2 regions of the Paenibacillus sp. FSL R5-0810 genome follow, and region 2 is predicted to be linked to the other one. Evidence: riboswitches for the same ligand, from Rfam matches in the RefSeq annotation. Region 2 holds a riboswitch; the other holds the start of a gene.

The links. A riboswitch is a leader RNA that binds a small molecule or an ion and turns the genes downstream of it on or off. The one in region 2 is predicted to bind FMN.
Region 1: another riboswitch for FMN. It lies ahead of MKX76_RS16245 (DMT family transporter); the one in region 2 lies ahead of ribD (bifunctional diaminohydroxyphosphoribosylaminopyrimidine deaminase/5-amino-6-(5-phosphoribosylamino)uracil reductase RibD).

The regions. Positions count from the first base shown of each region.
Region 1 is NZ_JBBOCF010000001.1:3,578,046-3,585,587, forward strand. It holds gene MKX76_RS16220 (methyltransferase domain-containing protein) at 1-258, shown strand, start outside; gene rlmD (23S rRNA (uracil(1939)-C(5))-methyltransferase RlmD) at 339-1,958, opposite strand; gene MKX76_RS16230 (sporulation protein) at 2,366-3,142, shown strand; gene MKX76_RS16235 (GntR family transcriptional regulator) at 3,212-3,886, opposite strand; gene MKX76_RS16240 (Nif3-like dinuclear metal center hexameric protein) at 3,982-4,782, opposite strand; gene MKX76_RS16245 (DMT family transporter) at 5,028-6,008, opposite strand; FMN riboswitch at 6,150-6,311, opposite strand; gene MKX76_RS16250 (hypothetical protein) at 6,552-6,761, opposite strand; gene MKX76_RS16255 (extracellular solute-binding protein) at 7,116-7,542, opposite strand, start outside.
Region 2 is NZ_JBBOCF010000001.1:2,696,445-2,703,986, reverse strand. It holds gene MKX76_RS12255 (stage V sporulation protein AB) at 1-16, shown strand, start outside; gene MKX76_RS12250 (spore germination protein) at 42-1,679, shown strand; gene lysA (diaminopimelate decarboxylase) at 1,797-3,128, shown strand; gene MKX76_RS12240 (peptidylprolyl isomerase) at 3,433-3,864, shown strand; gene MKX76_RS12235 (acyl-CoA thioesterase) at 4,261-4,665, opposite strand; FMN riboswitch at 4,874-5,025, shown strand; gene ribD (bifunctional diaminohydroxyphosphoribosylaminopyrimidine deaminase/5-amino-6-(5-phosphoribosylamino)uracil reductase RibD) at 5,286-6,389, shown strand; gene ribE (riboflavin synthase) at 6,417-7,082, shown strand; gene MKX76_RS12220 (bifunctional 3,4-dihydroxy-2-butanone-4-phosphate synthase/GTP cyclohydrolase II) at 7,136-7,542, shown strand, end outside.

The DNA of each region.
Region 1 (7,542 bases), 880 kb from region 2:
GAAATATTTGATAATTATAAGCAGTTTACAAACGAAAACGGCATTCACGTCTTTAATGTGTTTGTAAATAAACCGTTTATTGCTCCGCCACCTGAAAAAGAACCAAATGCCTATAAGTGGCACTCCGGGGAATTACTCACGCATTATCGCGACTGGCTCATGAAGGAATGCTCGGAAATCGTATTCGACTGCAATTCATCGGGTATTCCTCACCAACATGCCATGACCAAAATGATTGCACAAAAGATAACCTCCTAGGCTAATGCTGCCGCATGATATTACGTCAACAAAAAAAAGAGGGGCTCCGCCCCTCTTTGATTTGGCCAATCATCTTCGATTTAATTGTCCTTCCGCACCAGCAGTGTACAGGACTCCACATGACTCGTCTGCGGAAACATATCGACCGGCTGCACCCAATCGATCTCATAGCCACCGTCCAGCAGCACCTTGCAATCCTTCGCCAACGTCGACGGATTGCAGGAGACGTACACGAACCGCTTCGGCTTGGTGCGGAGGATCGTCTCCAGAAAGCGCGGGTCCAGGCCGGTCCGCGGCGGATCCGCGATTATGACGTCGGGACGCAATCCGTCCTTGACCCAGCGCGGCAGCAGCTCCTCCGCCTGTCCGACATGGAAGCTTGCATTGGTGCGGCCGTTGCGCTGCGCGTTAATACGGGCGTCCTCCACCGCTTCGGGAATCGTCTCGATCCCGCGGACCTCCTTCGCATACGGAGCCAGCCACAGCCCAATCGTGCCTGTCCCGCAGTAGGCATCAATGACCGTCTCTTGGCCGGTCAGTCCGGCCGCAGCACGCACCGATTCATACAGCTTCACCGTCTGCTGCGGATTCAGCTGGAAGAATGCCCGCGGCGACAGCGCAAACTGCAGGTCGCTCAGCGATTCCTGCATGTTCTCGGCTCCCCACAGGGTTATCGTCCGTTCTCCGAATATGAGGGAGGTCTTCTTCGGGTTGATGTTCATGGCAATGCCGCTGACCTCCGGCATCGTCAGGCGCAGCATTCGAACAAAGTCGTCCTGCCGCGGCAGACGGCTGCCTGCCGTTACGAGCGTCACCTGCAGCTCGCCGGACTGGAAGCCGTGGCGGACCACGATGGTTCGCACCCCATCCTTGCTCCCGTTCTCCTTATATAGAGGAATGCGCAATTCCTCCAACACCGACTTCACCTTTTCCACCGCTTCGTTCACCTTCGGATGCTGGATCGGGCAGCCGCTGATATCGACGATGGAATGGCTGTCGGCTTCATACAGTCCCGCTATGACCTCGCGGCCCTGCCGCTTTAGCTGCAGCTGGGCTTTATTCCGATAATTCCACGGATGCTCCATCCCGAGGATCGGCTTAAACCGCAGATTGTCCAATCCGGCGTACCGGTTGAACGCCTCCCGGACGATATCGGTCTTCGCCGCAAGCTGGCCCTCATAGGATATGTGCTGGATCTGGCAGCCTCCGCATATCCCGAACACCGGACACGGCGGCTCGATCCGGTGGGGTGAACGCTTCTCCACTTCCAGCAGCTGGGCCTTGATGAATTTCGGCTGAACCTCTTGGACCTCCGCCTTGACGACTTCATCCGTAATGGCGCCGTCAATAAAGACCGCCTTGCGGCGATAGTAGCCGATGCCTTCGCCGTTGATGCCGAGCCGCTTGATTGTCACGATGATGATATCGCCGGACTTCAGCTCCTCCGCGTTGGTGGTATTGGAAGTTGAACGCCGTTTCTGGTTATATGAATGAGGCGCCTTCCCCGCTTTCGGATTCGGCCTTTCCTTGGAAGAAGCAGCCTTTCGGCCTGTTGCCGGCTTCGAATCTTCTCGCGAGTAGGCCGGCTTCCCGGAAGGCTTCGGACGGCTCGACGCCGCTGGTCCGCTCGGTTTGGCTCCTTCTGCCTTGCCATGCTTGCTATTTTTGTTATTATGCGCAGAACGTTGTTGTTTGCTCATGTTACATACTCCATCCTTAAAGGGTATCGACTTCACTATACCATGCGCCCTCCGCGAAAGCTAACTCTTGGCGGCAAGCCGCTGCATCTATGCAGATGAGAGGGAAGCAAGCCCTGTTGAGGATACATGTCATCGGTTGATCGCATGAATAAGCCCCCCGCGAAGCTATCGTGTCGGCACGGCGAATCTGCGAGAGCACCACTTTATTTCCCTAAAAAATATTTTTTAAAAAATGCCTTGATGTAAGAAACTTCCGGCCGCTTTTGTCCGTATAAGCCAGTATTATACATCCTAATATAGGATGAACCAATGAATGGGCTGCGGGCACGATTGTAGGAACATTTTACGTACTTGGCCCACATTCAGTTCAATCGTTCGTCTTATATACTTTAAGGAGGACAACGTTCATGTCGTTTTTTAACAAAATTTTGGCCAGCGTCGGGATCGGCGCAGCGCAGATTGATACCCGCCTGGAGAAATCCTCATATTATCCGGGGGAGGAAGTAAGCGGGATCGTCTATATTCGGGGCGGCAATGTGGAACAGAAGGTGGACCGCATCTACCTAAAGGTAATGACCGAGTATATCCGCGAGCGGGATGACAGCAAATTCACGGAATCCTGCGTGCTGGCTAAGGTTAGCATTACCGACTCCCTGCTTGTAAAGGCGGGCGATGAACTGGAAATCCCGTTCTCCTTCCCGCTTCCGCTGGAAACGCCGCTCACGCTCTCCAGACAGCGGGTATGGGTCCATACCGGACTTGATATCGAAAATGCAATCGATCCGAAGGATTACGACTATATTGAGGTTACGCCAGGGCCGGAGGCAGCTGTTATATTCGACGCGGCTTCCGAGCTCGGGTTCCAGTTTAAAACGGCCTCCTGCGAATATCATTCCCGACTGGGACGCGGGGTTCCGTTCGTGCAGGAAATTGAATTCTATCCGGGACGTGAATACGCAAGCCGGATGCGTGAGCTGGAGCTGATTCTGTATCCCCAGCGCGACGGAATTTCGGTTCTGGTCGAGGTTGACCGGAAGGGAAGCGGTGTTGCAGGCTGGCTTGAACGCTCGCTGGATATGGATGAGCGCCACAGCTGGTTGACGCTGAGCAGCGCGGATCTTCAAGAAGGACCGTCGCGCGTTGCGGATCTTCTCGATCAAGTCATTCAACGATCGATACGATAAGCCTGTTCATCAGGCTCAAGCAAAAAAAGATGGCCTCTGCCGATAGAGGGGCCATCTTTTTTTCAGCTGTTATATGAAATATTGAGGGTACTTCTGGCGAAGCAGGTCCTGCTCCACAACGACCAGGCGCAAATGGCCTTCCATGGTCTTCACGGCCTGCTCCGTCTCCCCGCTCACGATCAGCCGATAAATCTCCTTATGCTGGGCAATGATCGTCTCCCAGTTGGAGTCCATCGAGAGCCGCAGCAGACGCAGCCTGTTGAAGTGGATATTGAGCTGCTGGAGCATTTTCCATGTCCGTTCCTTCCCCGTGCCTGCGAACAGTATTTGATGGAACTCTTCGTCCAGCTCGAACAGCTTATATCGGTTGCGGTTGTCCGCGCTCACATCCTGCAGCGCAAGATTGGTCTCCAAGCGAAAACGGTGCTCCTCCGGGAAACGCTCGCAAGCCAGCGCAACGATCTCCTTCTCAATCTTCTCCCTGATAAACCGACCCTCCTCCACATGCGAAAGGTTGATCCTGGATACAAGCGTCCCGCTCTGCGGAATGATATCCAGCAGCTCCTCCTCGGCAAGCTTCATGAAAGCTTCGCGTACCGGCGTTCGGCTGACCTGCAGCTCTTCGGCGATTTCCTTCTCCGATATTTTGGTGCCCGGCTCCAGATCGAGGCGCATAATACGGTCTTTTAATAGATGATATGAATAATCCCGGGTCGATCCTTTGATCCTTGGCCCTGTTGACATACGGTTACCTCTTTCTATCCATACAATTTCTTGATATTCTCTCTCTCTCGATATCTTTCCAGATACAGTAGTACATCGACCGAACAAGTTTAAGTCTAGATGATATGAATCAACGGACGTGCCGGGAGAAAATGAACGGGAAGCTCCTGAAAATAGTCCCGAAGCCGATCGGCAACCAGCCGCATGCCCGGCTCCTCGCTCGCCCCATGCCCGAGCAGCATCAGCGCTTGGTCCCGTCCTTGCGCAGCCGCATCGGCGACGTATTCGGGCGTCTCCCATTCCGGTCCTTCGCCTGCAATCAGCATATCCATCCGCTCGTGTTCATACAGCGGAATGGCGTGCTGCCCGCCTCCCCGATAGCCAACCGCGATTCCGATCCGTTTGCATACCGTGTCCCGGCTGCCCACAAAGCGAACGTACGGCAGATGCAGCCGATCCTTGATATATTCCGCGATCTCTTGAACGGTCATCCCCTCCGGCAGAACCACGATGGCCGCTGTTAGCAGATGCTTCTCGAGCAGGTCATTCCAGCCCAAGGCTTTAACCAGCCCTTCGGTTATCACGTCGGGCTCGGTCCGATGCGGAGCATCATGCAGCCGGTATATATTCATCCCCTCGGAGCGGATACGCTCCAGCTTGGCCTGAACGACCGGGCTGTCCCCCAAATGATCCGGCCCAGCTTCATGATGGCTGTAAAAGACGCCCTCATGCGTAATCAACAAATTCGCGCCCAATTCCGCCGCCCGTACGATCACGTCGTGCGAAGCAATGAAGGCAACCGCAATTCCCCGAACAGCCGCGCCCCCGTCCCCCGCCACGATTCCGTCGACCGAGGCATCCGGCGATCCGGATTGTCCCGTTAATCGATCAATGACATCTTGGACCGTTATAGTCATAGGCAACCCATCCACCTTTTCATACTAGTATGGCAGTTGGTTACCACTTTAATCGAGAGTTGCTCCGATTTCAACTGCTTTTTTATCCAGACCTATGAAAAAAGCCTTCTCCCCGCAGGTTAGAAGCGAAGATAGCTCCGTTACCAAGGGAAAAAGGCTGTTAACGACGGTTATGAAATCATGCAGCATGGAAGTTACACGCCGTGAAGCTTTAGACTATGAATTATTCATTAAGAAGTCATTCATTACGATAGCGTCCGCTCAGACGATTCCGACTGCCTCGATATGACAAACAGAACGATCCAGATCAGCAGAAAGCCCAGCAGCTGGGCGCTTGTCACAACCTCCTGGAATACGATCCAGTTAATGAGAACGCCGACCATAGGGAAGCTCAGCTCGGCAAGCGTTGCGACGGAGGCCTTCGTAGTAGTCAGCCCTTTATAATACACCAGCAGGCTCAAGAGTCCCGGCAGCAGCGCCTGGCCGATCAGATTCAAGGATACCGCGGCAAAAGCGCCGGTACCGAATGCCGGCATATTCCATGCGGCTCCTTCGTTCCACGTCATGAAGGTCAGCAGCGGCAGCGCCAGCACGAAGCGCAGCGAGGTCACCGTCTCATACTTCAGCTTGCCGACCATCAGCCGTCCCATCACCGTCGAGCCGCCCCATAATGCGGCTGCGCCCAACGATAAGAGGCTTCCGATCTGCACAAAATCGTTCCAGTGACCAATAGGCAGCGTCATGCCAAAGGTAAGCAGATAAGTGCCCGCCAGAGCAACAATAAGCAAAATGCCAAAGTGGCGAGGCAGCTTCTCCTTCAGAAGCAGGCTGGCGAGCATGATCGCAAACAGCGGCTGAAGCTTCTGCAGCAGCAGGACGGCGTTCAGGTTGCCGTTTGACAGGCCCATCGTGAACAGGATCGTGGCCAGCGCGGAGCCGCCCCAGGAAATAAACAGCAGCGCTCCGACATGGCGCCAGCCGATACCTCGCAATTCAACGCGGTTTCTCCACAAAACCGGAATGGCAATCAAGGAAATGATGATGTGCTCGAGCAAAACAATCTGCGCCGACGTCAGGTTTTTCAGAAGAATGACCCTGAACAAAGGGTCCACGCCCCAGAGGGCCGCTCCCAATACGACAAGCCAAAATCCTCCCCGCATTCGGCCCCTTGCTTGTGCGCCGGAGTCGTAAGGCTTGACCTTGACACCGATATTTACGTTATCCATCTTTACCTCTCCTCATCCTGAATACGGAGGTCTTACCAGCAGAAAGCCCCCGCCTGCCGAGCAATGTCGGCGTAAACGGGGGCTGATCAAATAAGCCTGCTATCATGCGATTTTTCGAAAAAAATCCACAGCAAACCAAGCTTTGATCTTCTCCCATCCGGACTATACCGTCGGCCTTGGAATTGCACCAAGTCAGTCGCGATTGCAGGCCTTGCGAAGGCTGTTTTGTCGCGAGTCGCGGGCTAAGCTTCGAATCGAAGCATCACCGCCGGTCAGGAATTTCACCTTACCCCGAAGATCCATATTCATGTTTTATTTTTTAAATGCTGCAACAAACTCAAACCAGGGTATCCCGGTTGATGTTGTATGGTATGGAAATTATACCATGAATGGTTTCATGAAAATACATTTTTCTTTCAAATTAAAAAGATATATTTTTCTTTACTAACAATTATACAGCAAATATATAATAGTTACCACAACTTTTTTCACTCTGATTCTAGTCCTGTCTTATAATGGACAGCTCTTTGACAATGATACTGCTTAATCAAACACGCCGAAATGCCTCATCGTCGCAACCGTGATCAGGATAAACCAGCGAATCACGATAAAAGCCCAAAAAATGAGTATCGCTTTGAACAGCAATTCCACCATCCGCTCGATTCTCGGAAAGCGCCCGTACCTGCGTCTCGGCCTGAATACCCATTCCGCTACCCCTTTTGGAATCTTCTTCATGGAAACCTTCCGCTCCATCGCTACACAGCCCCCTCTTAAACCATCATCATAACTCCCGCCAATGATGACTTGAGCTCCTGACGCTGCAACGACCTGCGGGTCAACATCTTTTCATAAATATTACCATTCCATATAGAGAAAATCACCAGCAAAAATCACGGCGCCAGTCGGACACGTTCTTTCCACAATGCCCCTGATCGTGCTGCTTGGAGATGCGTAATTGACGTCTATGCCTTTATATCAAACCTCAGCGCATATATACGAGCAATACCTCTCAGGAATAACGGAAACAGCCCGCAATCAAGGGATATTCCCTTGAGCGGGCTGCTCATGCTTGCACAATAATAGCTTATACCCTAAACCAACCGCTTGTTACTCCGCCTGGTAGCGGTCGTATGCCGCCTGATACACTCGCATGTATTCCTCCAGGCCCATCTTGTTCAGCGTGTTCACGTACTCGTCCCACTGGTCGAAGGATGCGGAGCCATTGACGAACTTCGCCTCCATCTCGGTGACATAATCCTGAATATCCTTGCCGATCGAGGACATGATATCCGTCTCTTCCAGCGTAAAGTTGAAGTTATACAGAATTTCCTTCACTGCATAAGGCTCCGCCTTCTCGGCTGCCGCCATCGCGCTCGGAAGCGTCTCGGAGCCCTTGAACCAGCTCTCCCGCACCAATCCCGGATAGCTGCCGCCAAGCCATGTAAAGTACTTCGCCAGCGCCTGGTCCTGTGTCAAGCCGTCCGGATTTTCGGTAATTTCCTTCACATATTCAAGCTGACCGTCGGCATTCTTC
Region 2 (7,542 bases):
TATATACAATCAGTGATAGTTACACGATCAGGAGGTATAGAATGGACGAGAATACAACCTATAACGAAGGCATAGAACCGGACATCCCGGTAATCCCGCCATCCGAAATCAAGGAGCTGGAGGAGGAGGCGCTCAAGGAAAAGAGAAATGCGGAAACCTCGGACAGCACGGAGGAATCGGTCATATACTGGCAGGGCGAGGATCGGGTGCCGGAGAAGATCAGCGTCCTGAAAGAGACGCTGAAGGAAGTGATGGGCTATGGCGTTTCCTTTGACGTCATCATCCGCGAGATGACCTTTGCGGGAAGGCCGGCAGCGCTCTTGTTCCTAAACGGCTTCACGAATGATGTTATCGTTTCCGAAATATTAACCCGTCTTACCTACCTGACGCCGGAGGATGTCAGGGACGGCCACGCGCTGAACGATATGATGAAGGCGTATATTCCTCATGTCCAGGTTGAACAGGTGTCGAAGCTGAGCAAGGTGATCAATGACGTGTTATGCGGAATCTGCGCGTTGTTCATCGAGGGCGCAAGCACCGCCATCCTGCTGGATACCCGGAAATATCCCGTGCGCGGGCTTGAAGAGCCGGCGGTTGAACGCGTCGTTCGTGGAGCTAGGGACGGGTTCACGGAGACGATCGTAACCAATATCAATCTCGTGCGGCGGCGGGTCCGCGACCCGGGGCTTCATGTGGAGACGATGAAGGTAGGAAGACGGACCAAGACGGATGTGAGCCTGCTCTTTATCGACGATATTGCCGATCGCGTGCAGGTAGAAGCGATTCGCCGGAAAATAAAGCAGCTTGATCTCGAAGGGCTGCCGCTCGGCGACAAGCAGCTGGAGGAAGCAATCGTGAATAAGGGCTGGCATCCGTACCCGCTCGTCCGATACTCGGAACGGCCGGACGTGGTAGCCTCCCACCTGCTGGAGGGACGGATCGTCGTCATGGTCGATACATCGCCCAGCGTAATGATTATGCCGACGACCTTCTTCGATTTATGCCAGCATGCCGAAGAGAACCGGCAAACCGCGTTTATGGGCACCTATTTAAGATGGATCCGCTTTGGCGGCATCTTCGCCTCGATGTTCCTGCTCCCGCTCTGGATGCTGCTTGTCGTCCATCCGGAGCTGAAGCCGCCGGCGCTGGATATCCTTGGGCCGCAGGAGAATGCCAAAATTCCGATTATCGGGCAATTTCTGATCGTCGAATTCGGCGTCGATCTGCTGCGTTTGGCGGCCGTTCATACGCCGACGCCGCTCGCCTCGGCCATGGGCTTGATCGCTGCGATTCTGATCGGCGATATTGCCGTCAAGACCGGGCTGTTCGTCAATGAGGTGGTGCTTTATATGGCCGTTGCAGCTATCGGCATGTTCGCCACGCCGAGCTACGAGCTCGGGCTCGCCAACCGGATGGTCCGGCTCGTCCTGCTCGTAGCGACGGCGCTGTTTGGTGTGAAAGGGTTCGTGATCGGCAGCACGCTGCTGATTCTATCCTTGACGACGCATCGCTCCTATAACTCGTCGTACTTATGGCCGTTTATACCATTTAGTGCAAAGGCCATGGGCGAGATTTTATTCCGTAAACCGCTGCTGACGTCAACGAGACGCCCGGCCCTCAACAAGACGAGGGATCACACCAAAATGGGGACTGAAATGAATTCCAAAGGAAGGCATTGATAATAACACAAATGATGTGTTGAAAAATCCATTTTGCTTACGTTTCGTTGTCTGCTATACTGTGAACAATTATTCGATTATCCTATTTTTGATAAAGCGATCGGAGGAATTGTAAGCATGTTTCTACACGGTACCAGCAAGATTAACGAACAGGGACGTTTGGAGATCGGCGGATGCGACACATCCGAATTGAAAGCCCAGTACGGTACGCCTCTATATATTGTGGACGAGCAAGCGGTCCGGAATCGCTGCCGGGAATATATTGAAGCCTTTAAGGCTTCCGGTTTGAAGTTTCAAGTCGCGTACGCCAGCAAAGCGTTCTGCGTGATGGCCATGTGCCAGCTCGCTGAGGAGGAAGGGATGTCGCTGGACGTCGTTTCCGACGGGGAGCTGTACACGGCGCTGCAAGCCGGCTTTCCAGTACAGCGGATCCATTTTCACGGCAACAACAAGACGCCTGAAGAAATCGAAATGGCCATTGATGCCGAAATCGGCTGCTTTGTCGTGGACAATGTAGTCGAGCTGCATATGCTGCAGGCGATCGCGGCCGAGAAGAACCGGAAGATGAACATTCTCCTTCGTTTAACGCCGGGCGTTGAGGCGCATACCCATGAATATATCTCGACCGGCCAAACCGATTCCAAATTCGGATTCGATATCGGAAACGGCTCGGCGTTTGAAGCGGTGAAGCTGGCAGCGGCACAGAATAACATTCAATTGATCGGCATCCATTCCCATATCGGCTCGCAAATTTTCGAAGTCGAAGGATTCCAGATGGCCGTTGGGCGCGTTGCCGAATTTGCGGCGAAGGTCAAAGCAGATCTTGGCATCACCTTCAAGGTAGTCAATCTTGGCGGCGGATTCGGAATTCGCTATGTCGACGGAGATACCCCGCTGCATGTTTCCGACTACGTTAAAGCGATTACGGATGCGGTGAAGACCCATTTTGCCGGCATTGACAGCGAGCTGCCTGAGATTTGGGTAGAGCCTGGCCGCAGTATCGTGGGTGAAGCAGGCACCACGCTCTATACGGTAGGGACCAGCAAGGACATTCCGGGCGTGCGGAAATACGTGGCCGTAGACGGCGGAATGACTGACAACCCGAGACCGGCCCTGTACGAATCGAAATATGAGGCCATTCTGGCCAACCGTGCAAACGAGAAGCCGGAGGAGACGGTTTCGATTGCAGGCAAGTGCTGCGAGAGCGGTGACATGCTGATCTGGGACCTGGATCTGCCTAAGGTTAACACGGGAGACCTGCTGGCCGTATCCTGCACAGGGGCTTACAACTATTCCATGGCAAGCAACTACAACCGCATCCGCAGACCTGCCGTCGTTTTTGTTAAGGATGGTCAGAGCCGGCTTGTCGTTCGCCGTGAGTCGCTCCAGGATATTATCAGCAATGACGTCGTTCCTGCCCGGATCGCCAAAGAAACCGTTACAAGCTAAGTCGTTTCCATCGGCAGAACCAGCGCCTTACAAGGTGTGAGTCAGCATCCGAGGATTCCTTTAAAAGCCCGCCAGACCGCTTGATCGGTTTGGTTGGGCTTTTTTACAGACCAAATAGCCTTCGCGGACGATGGACGCTGAAAGCATCTAAGCGTGAAGCCCCCCTCAAGATGAGATTTCCCAGTATGTAAGACTAAAGATGCGGGTTCATTTTGCGTCCCAAGTTATTTCATAGTAAACTAGAACTTGCATGTTTTATGAAATGCGTATCTTAGGGAATGTACATCGAAAGGAGATATTCGATATGGCAAAAAAAGCGAGAATCACACTGGAAAACGGCAAAGAGGTACTGCTCGATCTGTTTGAGAAGGATGCGCCGAACACGGTTGCTAATTTTGAAAAGCTTGCGAATTCCGGCTTCTATAACGGTCTAGTATTCCACCGCGTCATTCCGGGCTTCGTTGCTCAAGGCGGCTGCCCGAACGGAACAGGTACAGGCGGACCGGGCTACACGATCGATTGCGAGATCAACCCGAACAAGCATGAGCGTGGAAGCCTGGCTATGGCGCATGCCGGACGCAACACGGGCGGAAGCCAGTTCTATGTATGCTATGAGCCGCAGCCTCACTTGGACGGACAGCATACCGTATTCGGCAAGGTCGTTGAAGGCATGGAGCATATCGATGCTTTTAAAGGCCGCGACAAGATGGAAAAAGTCGAAGTATTCGAAGCGTAACATGTAAGTGTTGGATGGACAGGCCACTCTTGTGGGGGCCTGTTTTTTTATGCGTGGGTTCGGCCATGTATGGAACTTCCTGGCGGACAGCATGTGCGCGGCTGTCCAATACCTAGCCGTCGGTGATAGACTGCTCATGAGAGGTGCAAAGCCGGTGTACTAGGGTTACTGCAACACGGAGACACCCTTAAAAGGCAGAAATCAACGGAGCAGGCGGAATTCCTCAGAAGAAGCGAAGCGTGCCCCTATATTCCCGGATTTCGGCATTGGGAAGTCAATTCAAGGAAATCCGGGAATAACAGGGATCGTAGGAGGGATCCGCATGCGGAATTTTGAGTTACCCAGAGGCCTTGAAGGGTTATCCGCAAGCATAGCCGCTAATTAGTTTACTCCAGATCAAGACGAAGCCGGTAGAAACAACGCCCGCAGTTCTTCCGGAACCGGTCGGCTCTTGCGGGTGCGGATATCGATCGTCACGATCGTTACAGCGGCATCGGCGCAAAGCTCCCCGTCCGTGTTATGGATCTGCTGAAGCAGCACAAAGCTGCTTAGTCCAAGCTTGTGAGACTCGGTTGAAATGTTCAGGCGCTCTCCCTGCCTGCATTCCTTCCTGTAATTAATATTAATGTTGACCGTGACAGTCTGCACACCCAATCCTTTCAGTACATCGTAGTGCAGATTCCCCGCCTCGTACCATTCTTCTCTTCCCCATTCCAGGTACTCCAGATATTTGGCGTTATTCACATGACCATTCACATCGATTTCCGTCGGTCTTACGATGATGTTAAGCGAGGTTTTCATTTACATGATCTCCTTTAACCTATACAATTCACGGTTTATCCTCCGCATTACTTGGTTCTCGTTGAGCGCACCGATTTCCTCCCGAACCTGCAACGGATATGAATTTATACAACCAAAAAGTTAATGACTAAATAAAAGTTAGTTAATTATCTTGCTTTTTTGCCTATGGAGTGTTAAGATTCATCGTAAGCAACAGCTAATTTCATATTGAATCCTTCGGGGCAGGGTGAAATTCCCTACCGGCGGTGATGATTGCAGCTCCGGCTGCGACTTAGTCCGTGACCCGGATACGTTATCGTATGCGGTGGACCTGGTGAAATTCCGGGACCGACAGTATAGTCTGGATGGGAGAAGGAACGAAAGTGGACTTGAGAGCATGTACAATAGCTATCTCTTGTCTTAGCTTTCTGATGTCATGCGTTATGTGAGGCTTTTCACATATGACGATTCTAGAGCGGGTGTGCTTTTTAAAGCGCCGCTTCTTTGGACGTTATATGAGAACCTCGGAACTAACGGTTATTTATGATGTCGTAAAGTGAACTGGTTTATTACGCCCTGTTTTGGATGAATCGCTTATCCTGAAACAGGGCTTTTTTATTCTGGAAAGGGGCTTGGGTAGCATGGAAGTCGTCAACGATGAATTTTATATGTCGCTTGCGCTGGATATGGCGGAACGCGCGCAAGGCCAGACCGGCATTAACCCCGTCGTCGGCTGTGTCGTCGTGAAGGACGGTGCTCTTGCGGGCGTCGGCGCCCATCTGGAGCGGGGAACGCCGCATGCTGAGGTCCATGCACTGAATATGGCCGGGAGCAAGGCGGCCGGAAGCACCGTGTATGTAACCCTTGAGCCCTGCAGCCATTACGGAGCGACTCCTCCATGCAGCGAGAGGCTCATAGCGGAAGGTGTTAAACGGGTCGTTGTCGCCTGCCAGGACCCCAATCCGCTGGTTGCCGGCCGTGGTCTGCAGATGCTGCGGGCAGCGGGCATTGAAGTGACGACAGGCGTCCTCGAAGAGCGGGCCGTCCGGTTGAACGAAGCCTTCAACAAATTTATTACGACCGGACTGCCGTTCGTCACCTTGAAGACAGCCAGTACGCTGGACGGGAAAATCGCCTCAAAGACCGGCGACAGCAAGTGGATATCCAATGAGGTGTCCCGGGAGCTGGTGCACACTCTCCGGCATCGACACCAGGGAATCATGGCAGGGGTTGCCACCGTTATTGCGGACGATCCGTCGCTGACGACGAGACTCCGCGTTGAAGGTCTTCAGCCCGTACGAATCATCGTGGATTCGCAGCTTCGCATCCCTTTGAATTGTCGTGTAGTCAGTGATGGCGCTGCCAAAACAGTCGTGCTGGCCACGGAGCTGGCCGACAAGGCGAAGCGGACCGCGCTGGAAGAACGGGGGGTGCAGATTCTGGTCTGCGGTCCCGGCCCGAGAGTCGACCTGCAGGCTGCGCTTATGGAGCTTGGTCGCATGGGCATCGCCTCCATCCTGGTTGAAGGAGGAGGAACCTTAAGCGGAAGCTTGCTGGAGAACAAACTGGTGGATCGCATCATCCAATTCATTGCCCCGAAGATTATTGGAGGGTTCGATGCACCGGGAAACTATATGTTCAGCGGGTATGAGCTGATGAGCGAAGCGATTGAGCTGACAGGACTCGAGACCCAAAGACTTGGCGACAATATTTATGTGACCGGCCAGCCGGTATGGAAGTCGTAAACGATTGAATGAAAGGAGGGATAGGATATGTTTACAGGGCTGATTGAAGAGATCGGCGAGATGAGACGAATCGGCCGCCAAGGCGAAGCGATGGTGCTCAGCATTTCGGCAAGCAAGGTCCTGGATGATCTAAAGCTAGGCGATAGTGTTGCTGTCAACGGGGTTTGCTTGACCGCGACAACGATCGATAAAGACAGCTTTACCGTCGATGTCATGCCGGAAACGTATCGAAACACCAATCTGAAGCAGCTACAACCGGGAAGCAAAGTCAATCTGGAACGGGCCATGGCAGCCGGCGGACGATTCGGCGGTCATATCGTACAGGGACATGTGGATGGGGTCGGCGTGATTCGAAGCGTGAGATCCGATCAGAATGCGGTCGTCTATGAAATTGCCCCGTCGAACGACGATGTGTTCAAATATATCCTTCCGAAAGGGTCCGTAACGCTGGACGGAATCAGTCTGACCGTCGTTCGAACGACGGATCATTCCTTCACCGTCTCCATCATTCCCCACACGCTTGCCGAAACGGTGCTGGCTTATAAGGGACCGGGGGATACGATTAACATCGAGTGCGATATTTTGGGCAAATACGTCGAGCATCTGCTGAATTACGGCAGTGAAGGAAACAGCTCCAGAAGAAGCAAAGCGGGGATTAGCCGGGATTATCTAGCCGAGCACGGATTTGCTTGATTGAAGCATCAGATTGCCCCGAACGTTTAGACTTACGAGAAGGAGGAGTAGGAATGGAAGAGCGATTTTCTTTTCATACCATAGAAGAAGCTTTGCAGGATTTGAAGGAAGGGAAGATCGTTATCGTCGTTGACGATGAAGACCGCGAGAATGAAGGGGATTTTATCGCTCTGGCCGAAAAGGCAACCCCCGAGGTGATCAATTTCATGATTACGGAAGGGCGTGGACTGGTGTGTCTCCCGATGACGCCCTCGCGGGCTCAGGAGCTGGATCTGAAACCGATGGTTAGCCAAAATACGGACTATCATGGAACGGCCTTCACCGTTTCCATCGACCATAAAGATACGACAACCGGCATATCGGCCTATGAGCGCTCCGTAACGGTTCGCGGCATTATGGACCCGAATGCGACCGCAGCGGATTTCCGCAGACCGGGCCATATGTTCCCGCTGATTGCCAA